Regions from separate parts of the Pontimonas sp. genome, predicted to be linked through region 1. Evidence: predicted binding sites of a transcription regulator. Region 1 holds the regulator's gene; the other holds the start of a gene.

The links. The regulator LexA, encoded in region 1, represses DNA repair genes until DNA is damaged. The targets are predictions, from matches to a motif close to TCGAACANNTGTTCGA.
Region 2: the regulator LexA is predicted to act here: its motif matches at 5,958-5,973, upstream of recA (recombinase RecA).

The regions. Positions count from the first base shown of each region.
Region 1 covers NZ_JAVLBO010000008.1:23,452-30,818, reverse strand. Annotated here, with positions in the region: gene RI518_RS03735 (hypothetical protein) at 1-397, shown strand, start outside; gene RI518_RS03730 (hypothetical protein) at 355-1,164, shown strand; gene hflX (GTPase HflX) at 1,169-2,776, shown strand; gene RI518_RS03720 (hypothetical protein) at 2,878-3,429, opposite strand; gene lexA (transcriptional repressor LexA) at 3,625-4,260, opposite strand; gene RI518_RS03710 (LysM peptidoglycan-binding domain-containing protein) at 4,467-4,799, shown strand; gene RI518_RS03705 (histidinol-phosphate transaminase) at 4,878-5,972, shown strand; gene hisB (imidazoleglycerol-phosphate dehydratase HisB) at 5,969-6,568, shown strand; gene hisH (imidazole glycerol phosphate synthase subunit HisH) at 6,571-7,206, shown strand; gene priA (bifunctional 1-(5-phosphoribosyl)-5-((5-phosphoribosylamino)methylideneamino)imidazole-4-carboxamide isomerase/phosphoribosylanthranilate isomerase PriA) at 7,346-7,367, shown strand, end outside.
Region 2 covers NZ_JAVLBO010000016.1:17,684-25,050, reverse strand. Annotated here, with positions in the region: gene dapF (diaminopimelate epimerase) at 1-877, opposite strand, end outside; gene miaA (tRNA (adenosine(37)-N6)-dimethylallyltransferase MiaA) at 957-1,934, opposite strand; gene miaB (tRNA (N6-isopentenyl adenosine(37)-C2)-methylthiotransferase MiaB) at 1,942-3,480, opposite strand; gene RI518_RS05650 (regulatory protein RecX) at 3,511-4,380, opposite strand; gene recA (recombinase RecA) at 4,584-5,750, opposite strand; gene RI518_RS05640 (DUF3046 domain-containing protein) at 6,159-6,416, opposite strand; gene RI518_RS05635 (helix-turn-helix transcriptional regulator) at 6,459-6,779, opposite strand; gene RI518_RS05630 (nicotinamide-nucleotide amidohydrolase family protein) at 6,901-7,367, opposite strand, start outside.

The sequences.
Region 1 (7,367 bases):
CGATCTCGACTCTGCCGAGGTGAGCGGAGGCGTCGCAATAACCGGCGACACCTTCGACTACGTGGTCACTGGCCTCGAAGCAGACCCCGTGTCAAACACCCTCTACGCGATTAACCAGTCGGCCACAGACTCGAACGTGCTGGCCGCAATCGACTACACCACGGCCGAATCCACCCTCGTGGAACCCGACTACGGCGAAGACGAAATTCTGAATGCCCTGGACCGAGCAGAAGACGGTACCTATTTCTTGGGTCACCTGCCCCATGACGGGCCCGCCGGTGCCCACCTGTCCACCCTCGCAGTCGATAGCGGAAACTACAGCACAATCGACACCACCGACCTAGCGGGGGGGGGGTGGGGGGTAATAACAAGATTGTCTCAGCGCTCGTCTCGGTAGCCGATTCCCTCTACGGTTTCGTCCTCGGCGGCGATGACGGGCTCTACCTCGTCGATACCGACACCGGCGAATTGGCCGCCACACAGGCCGCCAGTGACGAGATGGACGGGATCACCATTGTCGCGGCCGATCACACCGCCGATGACACGGTGTATGTGCTCGGTCGAGATATCGACTCCAATGTCTCGCTCTACACCAACGACCTCGCCGGCACCAGCACCCTGGTGGGTGCGATTACCGGCCTCTCCACCGGTGTCTCGGTCGGCAATTTCGCCATCGCGACCCTGCTCGCCGATGAACGCGTCGGTGAGGACACCGAAGAGGGCTCCGGGGGAGACTCCGGAGACGACGAACCAGGTGGGAGCGGGGGTGGTGACCGTGAGCCGGAGGACTCCGATGGTGTCGACACCATCGTCAGCACACCGCTCCCACCTGCCACACTCCCTCCCGGGCAGCCAGAGCTGGCCCCCACAGGACCCGTGACCGCGATCGCCTCTGGCAGCACCCTGCTGGGACTGGGGCTTGGCACAGGGGTCGGCGCACTACTGGGGTTTGGACTCACCGTAGGACTCACTGGGGGAGCCACTGGGCGACTTCGGGGCGCCATTGGGCCCCGAAAGCGTCAGCGCGGCGGGCAGCGCGGCGGGCAGCGTGGTGGGCAGCGTGACCGGCAGCGAAGCCAGCAAGGTGACCTTCGGTTCAGGTCCGCAGCTCGTGCCCAGAGCGAACGGCCCTCCGGTGGGAGCCGCGGGCGCACTATTCTGTGAGGACATGAGTGAATCGTCCAAGCGGGTAGACCCCATTGATCGAATCCTCTCTCGCGCGCCCGAAGAGCGCTCGGCTGCTCCCCAGCAGAGCGTCTTTAGCGCACCGGTAGAAGAACACGCGGGGGATACCCCGGCCACGGTGGCAACCCCCGATACCGCGGAGGCGCAGTCCTCCGTGCGAGCGGGTGCTCCACCGACCACCGGGGATTTGGACCTGGAGGCGAGAAGTGGCCTGCGCCGCGTCGGAGGGCTCTCGACAGAGCTCGAGGACGTCACCGAAGTCGAATACCGGCAGCTTCGTCTCGAAAACGTCGTCCTCGTGGGCGTCTATCGACACGGGGACATTGTCGATGCGGAAAACTCGCTGCGCGAGTTGGCGCTGCTGTGTGAAACGGCCGGCGCCGCCGTCATTGACGGGGTGTTGCAGCAGCGCGACCAGCCAGACCCCGCCACCTATTTGGGCAGTGGCAAAGCGCGTGAGCTTGCCGACCTCGTCGCTGCAGTCCGGGCGGACACCGTGGTCGCCGATACCGAATTGGCGCCCAGTCAACGCCGTGCCCTCGAGGATGCGATCGGAGTAAAGGTCATCGACCGCACAGCGGTCATTTTGGACATCTTTAGCCAACACGCGAAAACCCGTGAGGGTAAAGCTCAAGTGGAGCTCGCCCAGCTGCAGTATTTACTTCCGCGGCTTCGCGGCTGGGGTGCCTCGATGAGCCGCCAGGCCGGTGGCCAGGTCGGTGGGGCTGGTGCCGGAATGGGCTCGCGTGGTCCCGGTGAAACCAAAATTGAGTTGGATCGTCGACGTATTAACCAGCGGATGGCGAGGCTTCGACGCCAAATCGCCGGGTTTAGCCCCGCTCGAGCGGGAAAGCGCAAAAACCGCGAGCGAAACAACATCGCCTCGGTCGCCATCGCCGGCTACACCAACGCCGGGAAGTCCTCGCTGTTGAACCAGCTGACCGGTGCGGGGGTGATGGTTCAAGACGCCCTGTTTGCCACACTGGATCCGACGGTGCGAAAAGCCCAGACACCCGACGGCCGGCCCTACACACTAAGCGACACGGTGGGCTTTGTCCGCTCGCTACCGCACCAACTCGTGGAGGCTTTTCGCTCCACCCTGGAAGAAGTCGGTGATGCCGACGTGATCGTCCACGTCGTCGACGCCTCACACCCCGACCCCACCGCGCAAATCCACACCGTGCGACAGGTCATCGCCGATGTGGGCGCCAGCGAGATCCCCGAAATCGTGGTGTTCAACAAATCCGATCTCATCGACTCTGACCGGGAAGTCGAACTGCGCGGTGTGCAACCCGGTGCTGTCTTTGTTTCGGCGTCCACCGGCCAGGGAATCGACACTCTGCACCGCGCCATCGCCGAGGTACTCCCGCGGCCCACGCTCCACCGCCGCCTGCTCATTCCTTTCGACCGCGGTGACCTAGTCGCCCTCGTGCACGACTCGGGTGACGTGCTGGCGACCTCTTACGACGAGGCGGGAACCAGCATGGAGGTCATGCTGGACGAGGTCACACTCGCCTCACTCGAAGACTTTGTGGTCCTGTCAGACCCGGCGGGTACACCCGCAGCGGTGACGAGCCACTCGGGGGATTAACACTCCTCGCTGCCTCCCACCGCATTGCCTCCCACTGCAGTGCCACCGCATTGCCTCCTACCGCACTGCCGCGGCGCGTGCGCTCCGCCCGCGAGAGGTGTTTAGGCGCTCGCTGGGGGCTCCAGGTAGCCGTCGTCGCCGGGCTTCCCAAAACGCACGGCATCCACCGCGTCGAAAGTGGCGTCGGGGCCGTGTTCGATTGTGACCCACAGCACATTGGCTTCGGCTTGTCGAAGCGCGCGCAGGGTGGGGCTTAGCTGCTCCCGGTCGAGCGCGGCCGAGACCACGATGACCTGCTCTGCCCAACCCAAGAGGGAGCCGATGGCATCGGAGACGACCTGGTGAAACGACTCCACCGAGACACTGACTTCGCCGGTTGTGGGCTGGTTGGCCCCGGGATCTGATTGCGGCGCGAGCCAGAGGGTGGGGGTCGTCCACCAACTGGCGAGCTCGGGCAGAGCGGCATTGAGCTCGGCCCGGATTCCAGAGGCCGCCGCTTCGACGCGCAAAATGTCTGACCCCAGCGCGGTGTCCGCGCTGGTGGCGTGTAAGCGGGCAATGGGAAGCAGCACCCGCAGTGCCCCACCGGGGTGACTCGACTGCACGGCGGCGATGTGCTCGGCACTGGAGTGGAGAAGATCACGACCTGACATGCTCGCCAGGCTACTCCGCTTGCACCCCGCACGGGAAAGGGTGTGTTGGGGCTGCCGCGTCCACCCTCGCCAAACTGCTCCGAGCCCCGAGTGCTGCCCCCCGAGCACTACCCCTCGAGTATTGCCACTCCGGCTCAATCACTCCGGCACAGCGCAGGGAGTCCCCAGTCGACGAGTCTTTTCGTGGGCGAGTCCTCAGTCGACCTTGCGCATCACGGTGACGACCTTGCCCAGGATGGTGGCTTCGTCGCCCAGGATGGGTTCGTAGGCGGAGTTTTGTGGCAACAGCCAGGTGTGTCCGTCTCGTTGTTTGAAGACTTTGACCGTGGCTTCACCGTCGAGTAGTGCGGCGACAATTTCGCCGTTCTCCGCGGTTTTTTGTTCGCGGATGACCACGTGGTCGCCATCGCAGATGGCGGCATCGATCATGGAATCTCCGACAACACTCAGCATGAACAGGTTGCCACCGCCCACCCACTGGGTGGGGAGGCTGACGACTTCTTCGACGTGCTGTTCCGCGGTGATGGGCCCACCCGCGGCGATGCGGCCCACCAGGGGGATGGGCACCATGTTGTCCTCGAGGGAACTCACCGGAGCGACGGGGGCGTCTGCTTCCGGCGTGAGGCGAATGAGCACCTCGAGGGTTCTCGCTGTGCCCGGGTGTCTCCTGATGTATCCGGCGCGCTCTAACTGTCCCAACTGGTGGGAGACACTCGACGTTGAGGTCAGACCGGTGTTGTCACAGATCTCTCGCATGCTGGGGGGAACGCCCCTCGAGTCGAGGCTGCGTTCGATAAATGCCTGGATACGTTCCTGCTGTGGTGTCAACATAACCCCCAGGTTAGCGCGTTTCGAACACTTTTGTGAAACATTCTTTCGAACGTGTCGCGCCAATGTCGGTGGTCCCTGGTGAAATTTCTGGTGTTCGGTAGTTGACAACGTCGCTATTCGAACATATATTCGAAACAGAGATTCGCCCCCGACTCTCCCGGCCGAGGGTCGGGGGCGGGACTCAACACCAGGACAAGGAGAACACCATGTCACACACCACCACCGCCGGCCCCGCTCAGCTCGCCAGTGCGCCACTGAGAATCACTCGGCGTGGACGCGTCGTCCTCGCGGGCCTGATCGCCCTTCCGGTATTAGTGCTGTCACTGGTTTTTGCGACCCCGGGTGCACAGGCCGGTGGCGAAGACGGCACCGTGGAGGTCTACACCGTCCTTGCCGGCGAGTCGCTGTGGGACATCGCCGAAGATATTGCCCCCCAACAGGATCCGCGCGTCGTCATCGATCGCCTGCTACGCGCAAACGCGCTCGACTCTGCGAGCCTGCAGCCCGGTCAACAACTGATCATTCCCGCCGGCCTCTAGCCACGTCCTCTAACCCCTTTCTCCAGGCGCCCGGCTCCTCGCCCCGTCCTCCAGGTGGCCGGCCTCTACGATGGGGGAGTGGAACTTTCCGATCTGCCCATTCGAGACGACCTGCGGGGAAAATCCCCTTACGGCGCTCCGATGGTGGACGTTCCCGTCACGCTGAACGTCAACGAAAATACCCACCGCGTGCCCGACGCGGTGCGATCGAGCATCCTCGAGGCACTCTCTGATGCACTGGAGAACATCAACCGCTACCCGGACCGCGAATTTCTCGCGCTTCGAGAAGGATTAGCCGCTTACCTCGCCCAGCGCCCCACCGGCGAGTCGACGACGGGTGGTCCAGAATCAATCTGGGCCGCCAACGGTTCCAATGAGGTGTTGCAACACGTCTTGCAGGCTTTTGGTGGTCCGGGACGAAGCGTTCTGGGCTTTCCGCCCACCTACTCCATGCACCCCATCATCGCCGAGGCGACGGGAACGCGCTGGGTGCCTGCACAGCGAGACGCCGACTTCGAGATTTCTCCGGCGACGGCCGTGGCCGCCGTCACAGAACACCAACCCGATGTGGTGTTTTTCTGCAGTCCCAATAACCCCACCGGGACCGGGGTGTCGTTAGAGACCATCGAGGCAACCTATGACGCCAGCGAGGCGATGGTGTTGGTCGATGAGGCCTACATCGAATTTGCCCCCGACGATCACCTCTCCGCCAGGCGGCTATTGGCGGGCAGGCCGCGGTTGATGATCTCTCGCACCATGAGCAAAGCGTTTGCCTTTGCCGGGGCGAGGCTTGGCTATCTGATTGCCGATCCGGTGGTCAACGACGCTCTTCGATTGGTTCGCCTGCCCTACCACCTCTCCGCACTCACCCAGGCGGCTGCCACCGCGGCGCTCGCCCACCACGAGACCATGCTCGCCACGGTCGAGTCGATTCGCCAGCAGCGAGATCGCCTCGCGCGCGAACTGACCGCGATGGGCTACTTTGTCTGGCCATCGCTCGCGAATTTTGTGCTCTTTGGAGGCGTAGTGGACCCGGGGGAGACCTTCCGGGGTCTCCTGGAGCAGGGAGTGCTGGTGCGGGATGTGGGCATCGAGCACACCCTTCGGGTGAGCGCGGGCACAGCGGAGGAGACCAGCGCCTTCCTCGAGGCTCTTACTAGACTGGAGCGATGAGTAGAGTCGCCAGTATCCAGCGCCAGACCAGTGAATCCACGGTTAGTGTGAGTCTGAACCTCGACGGCACCGGCGACAACAGTATTTCGACCACCGTGCCCTTTTTCGATCACATGCTCACGGCGCTCTCAAAGCACTCGCTGATCGACCTCACCGTGAATTCACACGGCGATACCGACATCGATGTCCACCACACCGTGGAAGACACCGCCATTGTGCTGGGTCAAGCACTTCGTGAAGCACTGGGCGATAAAGCCGGTATTTCGCGCTTCGGCGACGCACTGGTACCCCTCGATGACGCCCTGGCCCGAGCGGTCGTGGACGTCTCCGGCCGGCCCTATCTGGTCCACAGCGGCGAACCCGAAGGGTTCGAACACCACCACATCGGCGGCCACTTCACCGGCTCGCTGGTGCGCCACGTGTTCGAAGCGATCACCATGCACGCCATGTTGACCGTGCACGTGAGTGTGTTGGCCGGGCGAGACCCCCACCACATTGCGGAGGCGGAATTTAAAGCATTTGCCCGCGCGCTTCGAAAAGCCATCGCCACCGACGAGCAGGTCAGTGGCATCCCCTCCACCAAAGGGGCGCTCTAGTCGTGGCAGCCACACCCCACGTCGTCGTCTTTGACTACGGCTCGGGAAACGTCCACTCCGCGGTCAAAGCCCTCGAGCACGCCGGTGCCCGGGTGTCACTGAGTGCCACACGTCAGGACGCAATGGACGCCGATGGTTTGGTGGTCCCCGGCGTGGGCGCCTTTGCCTCGGTCATGGCCGGCCTCACCGACAAACGCGGTGGGGAAATTATCGAGCGTCGGCTGGCTGGAGGCCGTGCGGTGTTGGGTATCTGCGTGGGCCTGCAGGTGATGTTCGATCGCGGTGTCGAACACGGTGTGGATACCGCGGGCCTTGCTCAGTGGCCGGGCGTTGTCGAGAAACTCGACGCCCCACGGCTTCCCCACATGGGGTGGAACAGCGTCGAGGCGGCCCCGGGCAGCGAACTTTTTGCCGGGATCGAGCGGGAGCGCTTTTACTTTGTCCACTCCTACGCGGTCACCCAGTGGAGCTTGGAGCCCGGACCCCAATTTAAGCCGCCCCTGGTGAGCTGGAGCGAGCACGGCCAGCGTTTTGTCGCCGCCGTCGAAAATGGTCCGCTCACGGCCACCCAGTTCCACCCTGAAAAATCTGGCGATGCGGGAATCGCGCTCTTGACCAATTGGCTCAGGCGCCTATAGTGGGTGGGTCAGTCCGGGCCGAGCCTGTGTGGTCGAAAACCTGTGTGGTCGAAAGCCTGTGTGGTCGAATGGGTCCGGTTGCTGCATCTGAACAATCTGAGTGTTTCTTACGCGACATTGAGGGAAAAATACGCACGCTATGGCCGTTTCTTCTACTCCCC
Region 2 (7,367 bases), on a different contig from region 1:
AGTGAAACACGCGCTGTGCGGGACCGGATAGTGCCACGTGTTCACCCTCTTCTGTGGGGAACATTCGCACCGAGAGTTGTCCACCAGGGACATCGACTCGCCAGTGGTGTGGAGCCATGTCTCCGACAAAGTGCCGGGCGGCGAGGGCGGCGGTGGCTGCACCCGTGCCACAGGAGAGGGTTTCTCCCACACCGCGCTCAAACACACGCATTCGAATGTGTCCCACACCGTCGGTGACCAACGGTTCTTGGGGGACCACAAACTCGACGTTGATGCCGTCTTCTGGAACGGGTCGCACATCGGGCAGTGCCGATAAATCCAAGGCGTCGAGTTCTTCATTACTGGCCAGAATGACCACCGCGTGCGGGTTTGGCACAGTCAGTCGCAGTGCAGGTCGGGGCACATCGAGGCCTGGCACGTGCACGAGGGTGTCGGTGTCGACCAGGCGCCAGCGGCCCAAATCGACCTGATAGTGGCCACTGGCCGAGACGGTCACATCGCGCACCCCACCTCGGGTCGCTACCGGCAGAGTCTGGCCGGGGGTGAGGCTCACCAGGCTGTGTCGCACCAAAAAGTCCACAAAGACCCGGATTCCGTTTCCGCACATCTCGGCGAGTGAACCATCAGCGTTTCGATAGTCCATAAACCAGGTCGCTTCGGGTTCACTGGCCAAGAGCCCCTGAACCTCCGGGGAGTCCGCACTCCGCGCGGCGCGAAGGATCCCGTCTGCTCCCACCCCGCGATGTCGATCGCAGAGGGCTTGGACCTGTTCGACGCTCAGATCGTGGAGGCCGTCGGGGTCGGCAAAGACCACGAAGTCGTTACCCGTCCCGTGGGCTTTTTCCACCTGGAGGGTCTGGGGGGGAGTCGATGCCATACCCCGAGCCTACAAAGCCCCAGCCGCTAAAGCCCCAGCCACTGTGGTGAGCGGCGGGGACATCCACTTAGCCAGGCACTTAGCCAGGGGACTCGTGGGTCTGGAGAAAATACTCCACGGCCTGCTCGGTGAGCTCCGGTGCACTGGCGTTTAGCCAGTGCACGTTGCCATCTCGTCGAAACCACGACATTTGCTTCCTGGCGTATCTCCTGGTGTGTTGAGCCACCTGCTCTCGTGCCTCGTCCTCTGACAGCTCGCCGTCTAAGTAGTCAATGACTTCCCGGTACCCGATGGCTTGCGCCGCCGTTTTGCCAAGCCCACCCTCTCGCAGGGTGCGCACCTCTTCGACGAGACCGCGCTGCCACATCTGACCCACTCGCTCATCGAGGCGGGCATCCAACCACTCCCATGGACCCGCCAGTCCCACCAGGGTGCACGAGTCATACCACCACTGGCCCCTCGCCTCCAGGCTGACGCTGGGCGGCTCACCGGTGAGCTCCATGACCTCGAGTGCCCGCACCACCCGGCGGGGGTTCTGCAGGTCGAGCACACCGGCCACTTCGGGGTCTTTCTGCCTCAGCTGGGCCACCAGAGCGGCCAACCCCTCCTGCTCGAGTTCGGCCTCCAGGCGCTGGCGAATGTCGGGCTCGTGGCCGGGAAAGCGAAAGTCATAGAGCACCGACGAGACGTAGAGGCCAGAGCCTCCCACTAACAGCGGAATAACTCCGCGCTGGGACATCTCGTCGATGGTGCTCCGGGCTCGTCGCTGATAGTCCTCGACACTGGCCTCCACCGTGGGCTCCCAGACATCGAGTAGGTGGTGGGGCACCTCCACACGCTCTGTGGCACTGGCTTTTGCCGTGCCAATGTCCATCCCCCGGTAGAGCTGCATGGCATCGGCGCTCACCACCTCCACACGAAGCCCGCGGGTCGACGCCGCCTTCGCCACGGCGAGAGCCGTGGCGGTCTTGCCCGTCCCCGTCGGACCCACCAGCGCCCACAGCGGGGAGCCAGCGGCCTGCCCTGCTGCCTGGCGGGCCGGCTGCTGTGTGGCCACCACCGGCCTACTGGTCTCGTCGACGGATGGGCAAACCCAGAGAAACGGGCGTCGATGACGCAGTCGCTGCGGTGGGAGCCCCGCAGGATTCGGCTTGAGCCCGGTCGTAGGCGTCACCGGCTCGGGTCCGCCGCACCGAAAAGCCCTCTGAGCCCTGCGGGTCGGCGATGAGGAAAAACGGCCTCGCATCGCTCACGGTGGCGTCCATCACATCACCCGGTCGGGGTGGTTCTTGACCGTCGACTAATCCGACGTGGACTAGGCGACCGTCTTGTGCACGACCGGAGACCCGGTGGGTGTCGTCGTTTTTTCGCCCTTCACCGGTCGCGATCAGGACCTCGACATCACGGCCTAGCTGACGGCTGTTTTCCTGCCAGGACATCTCGTCTTGCAGCGCCACCAGGCGCTCGAAGCGCTCCTGGACGACCTCTTTGGGCACCTGGTCGGGCATTGTCGCCGCCGGGGTTCCCGGTCGAATCGAGTACTGGAAGGTGTAGGCACTGGCGAAGCGGGCTTTTCGCACCACTTCGAGGGTGTCTTCGAAATCCTTTTCGGTTTCGCCGGGAAATCCGACGATGATGTCGGTCGTAATCGCGGCGTGGGGAATTTTTTCCCGCACCCGATCCAAAATGCCCAAGAACTTCTCACTGCGGTAACTGCGCCGCATCGCTTTCAAAATGGAATCCGAGCCGGACTGCAGGGGCATGTGCAGCTGTGGCATCACGCTGGGTGTCTCGGCCATCGCATCGATCACGTCGTCGGTGAACGCCGCCGGGTGCGGACTGGTGAAGCGAATCCGCTCGAGCCCCTCGATTTCACCAGCGGCGCGTAACAACTTGCCAAAAGCCCCCCGGTCACCAAATTCCACACCGTAGGTGTTGACGTTTTGGCCGAGCAGGGTCACCTCCAGTGCACCGTCATCGACCAGGGCCTGGACTTCCCGGAGGATGTCGCCGGGACGGCGGTCTTTTTCCTTTCCGCGCAGGCTCGGCACGATGCAAAAGGTGCAGGTGTTGTTACAGCCCACAGAAATGCTCACCCAGCCCGAGTAAGTGCTCTCTCGTTTCGTCGGCAGCGTCGAAGGGAAGACTTCGAGGGCCTCGAGGATTTCCACCTCTGCTTGCTGGTTGTGCCGGGAGCGCTCCAACAGGGTCGGCAGCGAACCCATGTTGTGTGTCCCAAAGACCACGTCCACCCAGGGGGCGCGCTCCACAATGCCCGACTGATCTTTTTGGGCGAGGCAACCGCCCACGGCAATCTGCATTCCAGGCTTTTCGCGTTTTTTCTCGGCGAGGTGGCCAAGGGTCCCATAGAGCTTGTTATCGGCGTTTTCTCGAACCGCACACGTGTTGATCACGATGACGTCCGCCTCTTCGCCGGTGGCTGCTTCGTGGAAACCAGCCGCCTCGAGTGAACCGGCCATCCGTTCCGAGTCGTGCACGTTCATCTGACAGCCAAACGTGCGCACTTCGTAGCTTCGACCCGCTCCAAAAGCCTGAGCCGTCGGTGGCAGAGTCTTCTCCTGCACGGCAGCCTGCGTGTCCATACTCACACTGACAGTCTAAAACCCGTTGGCTTAACTACTCCCCCGCGAGCTACCTCGCGAATTACCCCGCGAATTACCCCGCGAACCCCACTGCCCCCGACTAGACAGTCTGGTCACTCGCGCTCCCTCAGCCACGCCCAGGTTCCCTCCTGGGCCGGAATCTGACGCGGCACCCGAATCGGGGTCCCAGCCGCCTTCGGGTTCATCGACGACGAGGTCGACCACCCGATACACATCGGGTCCTTGATAACCGCGGCGGGCAAGAAAACCCACCAATCGACGCACTTGAACGGCCCGGTCCAAGCCCCGAAGGACGCGCATTCGTGAGCGGGCGAGCTCCTCCAGGGTGTCGTCATCGACCTCATCCAAACCGGCAGCGACCTGGTCGATGATTCCCCGTGGGATACGCCTCTTCACGAGTGCTTGCTTAATGCCCACCGGACCCATTTTTTTCGATTCGCTGAGGCCCCGCGCGATGTCTTCGGCCAACTGCGCGTCATTGATCAAACCCTCTGACACCAGCCGGTCAATGACCTGGTCTACTGCTGGGCGCTCCACACCGCGATCGGCGAGCTTTTGTCGAAGCTCGGCCTCTGAACGAGCCCTCGCTGCCAAACTGCGCAGGGCGATATGCCGGGCCGTGGTGAGCGCGGATTCAGCCGCTGACTCCTCATCGGCATCACCCTCGACCGAGACACCCGCTTCGGCATCTAACGCAGCGACATCGAACAGCGCGGCATCTGAGGGTGTCGCATCTGCGGATTCCACACCTGCCGGCCCACCGTCTGCCAACCCCGCCATGGCGCGCGCCTGCTGCAAGTCGATCAGCTGGCCTGGCCACTGCGTGGCAGTGTCCGCATCAGCTGGCTCTTGTGCGACCGGCTCTTGTGTAACAGACACGTCAGCTGAACTCGACTCCGCCCCTATGTTCCCGGCTGGATTGTGTTCGGCCGGTTGATCCTGCGGGAGTGAGTGCTGAACGGGGCTTTCCTCAACGAGGGACTGCTCTGTCTGGACTAGGCCAGGGAAGGCAATGACTTCTGCCACGCCTTCCCCCGCCGTGTCCTTCGGTGACTGTGTCATAACCGTGAGCTACCGACGCCCTACGCGCTTTTCTCGGCGCGCTTTTCTTCCAGTGATTCCACCGGCGCTTCGGCAGCGGCCTCGTCTTGAGTGGCCGTGTCTTTAGTGGCCGTGTCTTTACCGGCGGCTTTGGGCGACTGGGCCCCTGTTCCATCGGCGCCGGTGACTTCTGCGACGTTGTCACCCGTGATTTGGGCGATGCCCAACTGCTCGAGGATGCGACGTTCGATTTCGTTGGCGATTTCGGGGTGCTCCAGCAGGTAGCGACGGGCGTTTTCTTTACCCTGACCCAGCTGATCGCCCTCGTAGGTGAACCAGGCGCCGGATTTGCGCACCAGGTTGTGTTCGACACCAAAGTCGATGAGGCTTCCCTCGCGAGAGATACCGATGCCGTAAATAATGTCGAACTCGGCTTGCTTGAACGGCGGCGCCATCTTGTTTTTCACCACTTTGACTCGGGTGCGGTTACCCACCGCATCGGAGCCCTCTTTCAGGGTTTCGATGCGTCGAATGTCGAGGCGTACGGAGGCGTAGAACTTGAGGGCTTTACCCCCCGAGGTGGTCTCGGGGCTTCCGAAGAAGACACCGATCTTTTCGCGCAACTGGTTGATGAAGATCATCGTGGTGCCGGTGGCGTTGAGACCACCGGTGAGTTTCCGAAGCGCCTGGCTCATCAGCCGGGCCTGCAAGCCCACGTGACTATCGCCCATTTCGCCTTCGATTTCGGCGCGGGGCACCAGGGCGGCGACCGAGTCGATGACGACGAGGTCGACCGAACCGGAGCGGACCAACATGTCGGCAATTTCGAGTGCCTGCTCACCGGTGTCGGGTTGGCTGACCAGCAGCTCGTCGATGTTCACCCCGAGGCTTTTGGCGTATTCCGGGTCCAGTGCGTGCTCGGCGTCGACAAACGCCGCGATACCACCCTGGGCTTGAGCGTTGGCGATGGCGTGCAGGGTCAGGGTTGTTTTACCCGACGATTCCGGTCCATAAATTTCGGTGATGCGCCCTCTGGGCAGACCTCCCACTCCGAGGGCAACGTCAAGGGCAATGGAACCGGTGGGGATGACGGCGACGGGGGCGCGTTCTTCCGAACCCAGGCGCATCACCGAGCCTTTTCCAAACTGGCGGTCGATCTGTGCAAGGGCGGCGTCGAGCGCCTTCTCGCGGTCGGAATTTTGGGTCATGGTGACTTACTCCTCGCTCATTGTGGGTGGCTGCCTATCGGCTGTCGTCCTCCGCGCGGCCCCGTAAGGCCCGTGGTCTCTCGACAAGGCGGTGGGGTGTAACAGAAGCGGCCCCACGCTAACCCGCCACCCCCGACACTCGCGGTTCAAGCGGACTTCTGTGGGAAACAACAGACCGTTACTCCCTGGGGACGAGGCTAGTGCCATTCGAACGAATATTCGAACAGTTGTTCCACGGCGTGTCGCTCGCCCGACCACCGCGGCGAGAATCAGACACACTCAGCCGCCCTCTACCCTGCGGTTTCTGCCCCGCTCCCCGCTCCCACGGCACAGGACTTCGAGGGCATAGTGCTGAGGGCATAGTGCTGAGGGCATAGTGCTGAGGGCATAGTGCTGAGGACTGAGGACCTAACCCTCAGCCGTTACCCCTTCTTGCGATGGCGCCTCGGGCGGTGTGGCGATCCCGACGCCGTATCGACGGGGAGGGGCGACATCCATTTCGTCACACAGCGCCCGCCACACCGCAGCGGGAGCATCGCCCCGGCCGAGCGCTTCGGTGGCGGTCACTCCGCCGAGTGCGCGCATCACCAGTTCGCGCACCAGGGTGCGCCCGGTGGTGTCGCCGAACTCGTCGGCCACCGCTCGATCGAACTCGCTGCGCGTCACCGTGTGTGGAAGACCCATCTCGCGCCAGGCACTGCCCGGGCGTTAGCGCTGGCTTGCTCCCACGGGACCGAGGTCGCGGTAGAGCTCGTCGGGCAGGGTGTCTGGCACGTCGGAGACCGGGGTGAGCTCTTCAAAGACGGCGAGACGCTCGCCCACTTCGACCAAGATTTCTGACAGCGGTGACTCGAGGGCCTCCGCGATGGCTTGCAGCACTTCACTGCTGGCTTCTTTTTGACCGCGCTCGATTTCGCTGAGGTAACCAAGGGCGACGTTTGCACTCCCCGCGACCTGGCGCAGGGTCTTTCCACGCGACAAACGGTAATCACGTAACACATCACCAATTTCGTGTCTCATCAACACCACGGGGAACACCTCCTTCTTCGAGCCGTGGACAATACTCTAACCAGTTTTGCTTAGCGCCAGTCGGGTAAAACCCTGTGACCATTCTGTGTAGCTACTGAAGATAACGGTGCGCGGCGAGGTTTTATTCCCGCGCATTACCCGCCTGCGACTCGATCGCACGCTGCAACAGTCCCAGTGCGTGCGAGACGGTCTCTGTGCGCACGAGCTCGCGTGAGCCGACCAGGTCCAGACGCTCACTCCACGCCGTTCCATCCGGAGCGACCACCGCGATATAGACCACACCGGCGGGAGCACCAGAAACCGGGTCCGGATCCGGACCCGCCACCCCGGTCGTCGATACCCCCCACACTCCCGCAGGCCCCGAGGCCGCCGCGCCGTTGTTACCGCCAGTGTTACCACCGGTGTTACCACCGATGTCACCACCGGAGTCCACACCGAGGGCGCGGGTCACCCCGCGCGCCATCTCGAGGGCAACGGCCTCACTGACGGCGCCCGTGGTGTTGAGGGTGTCGCGGCTCACTGCCAAAAGGTGGGCTTTTACTGAACTGTCGTAGGCGACTACGCCACCGAGGACCACGGCGGAGGCGC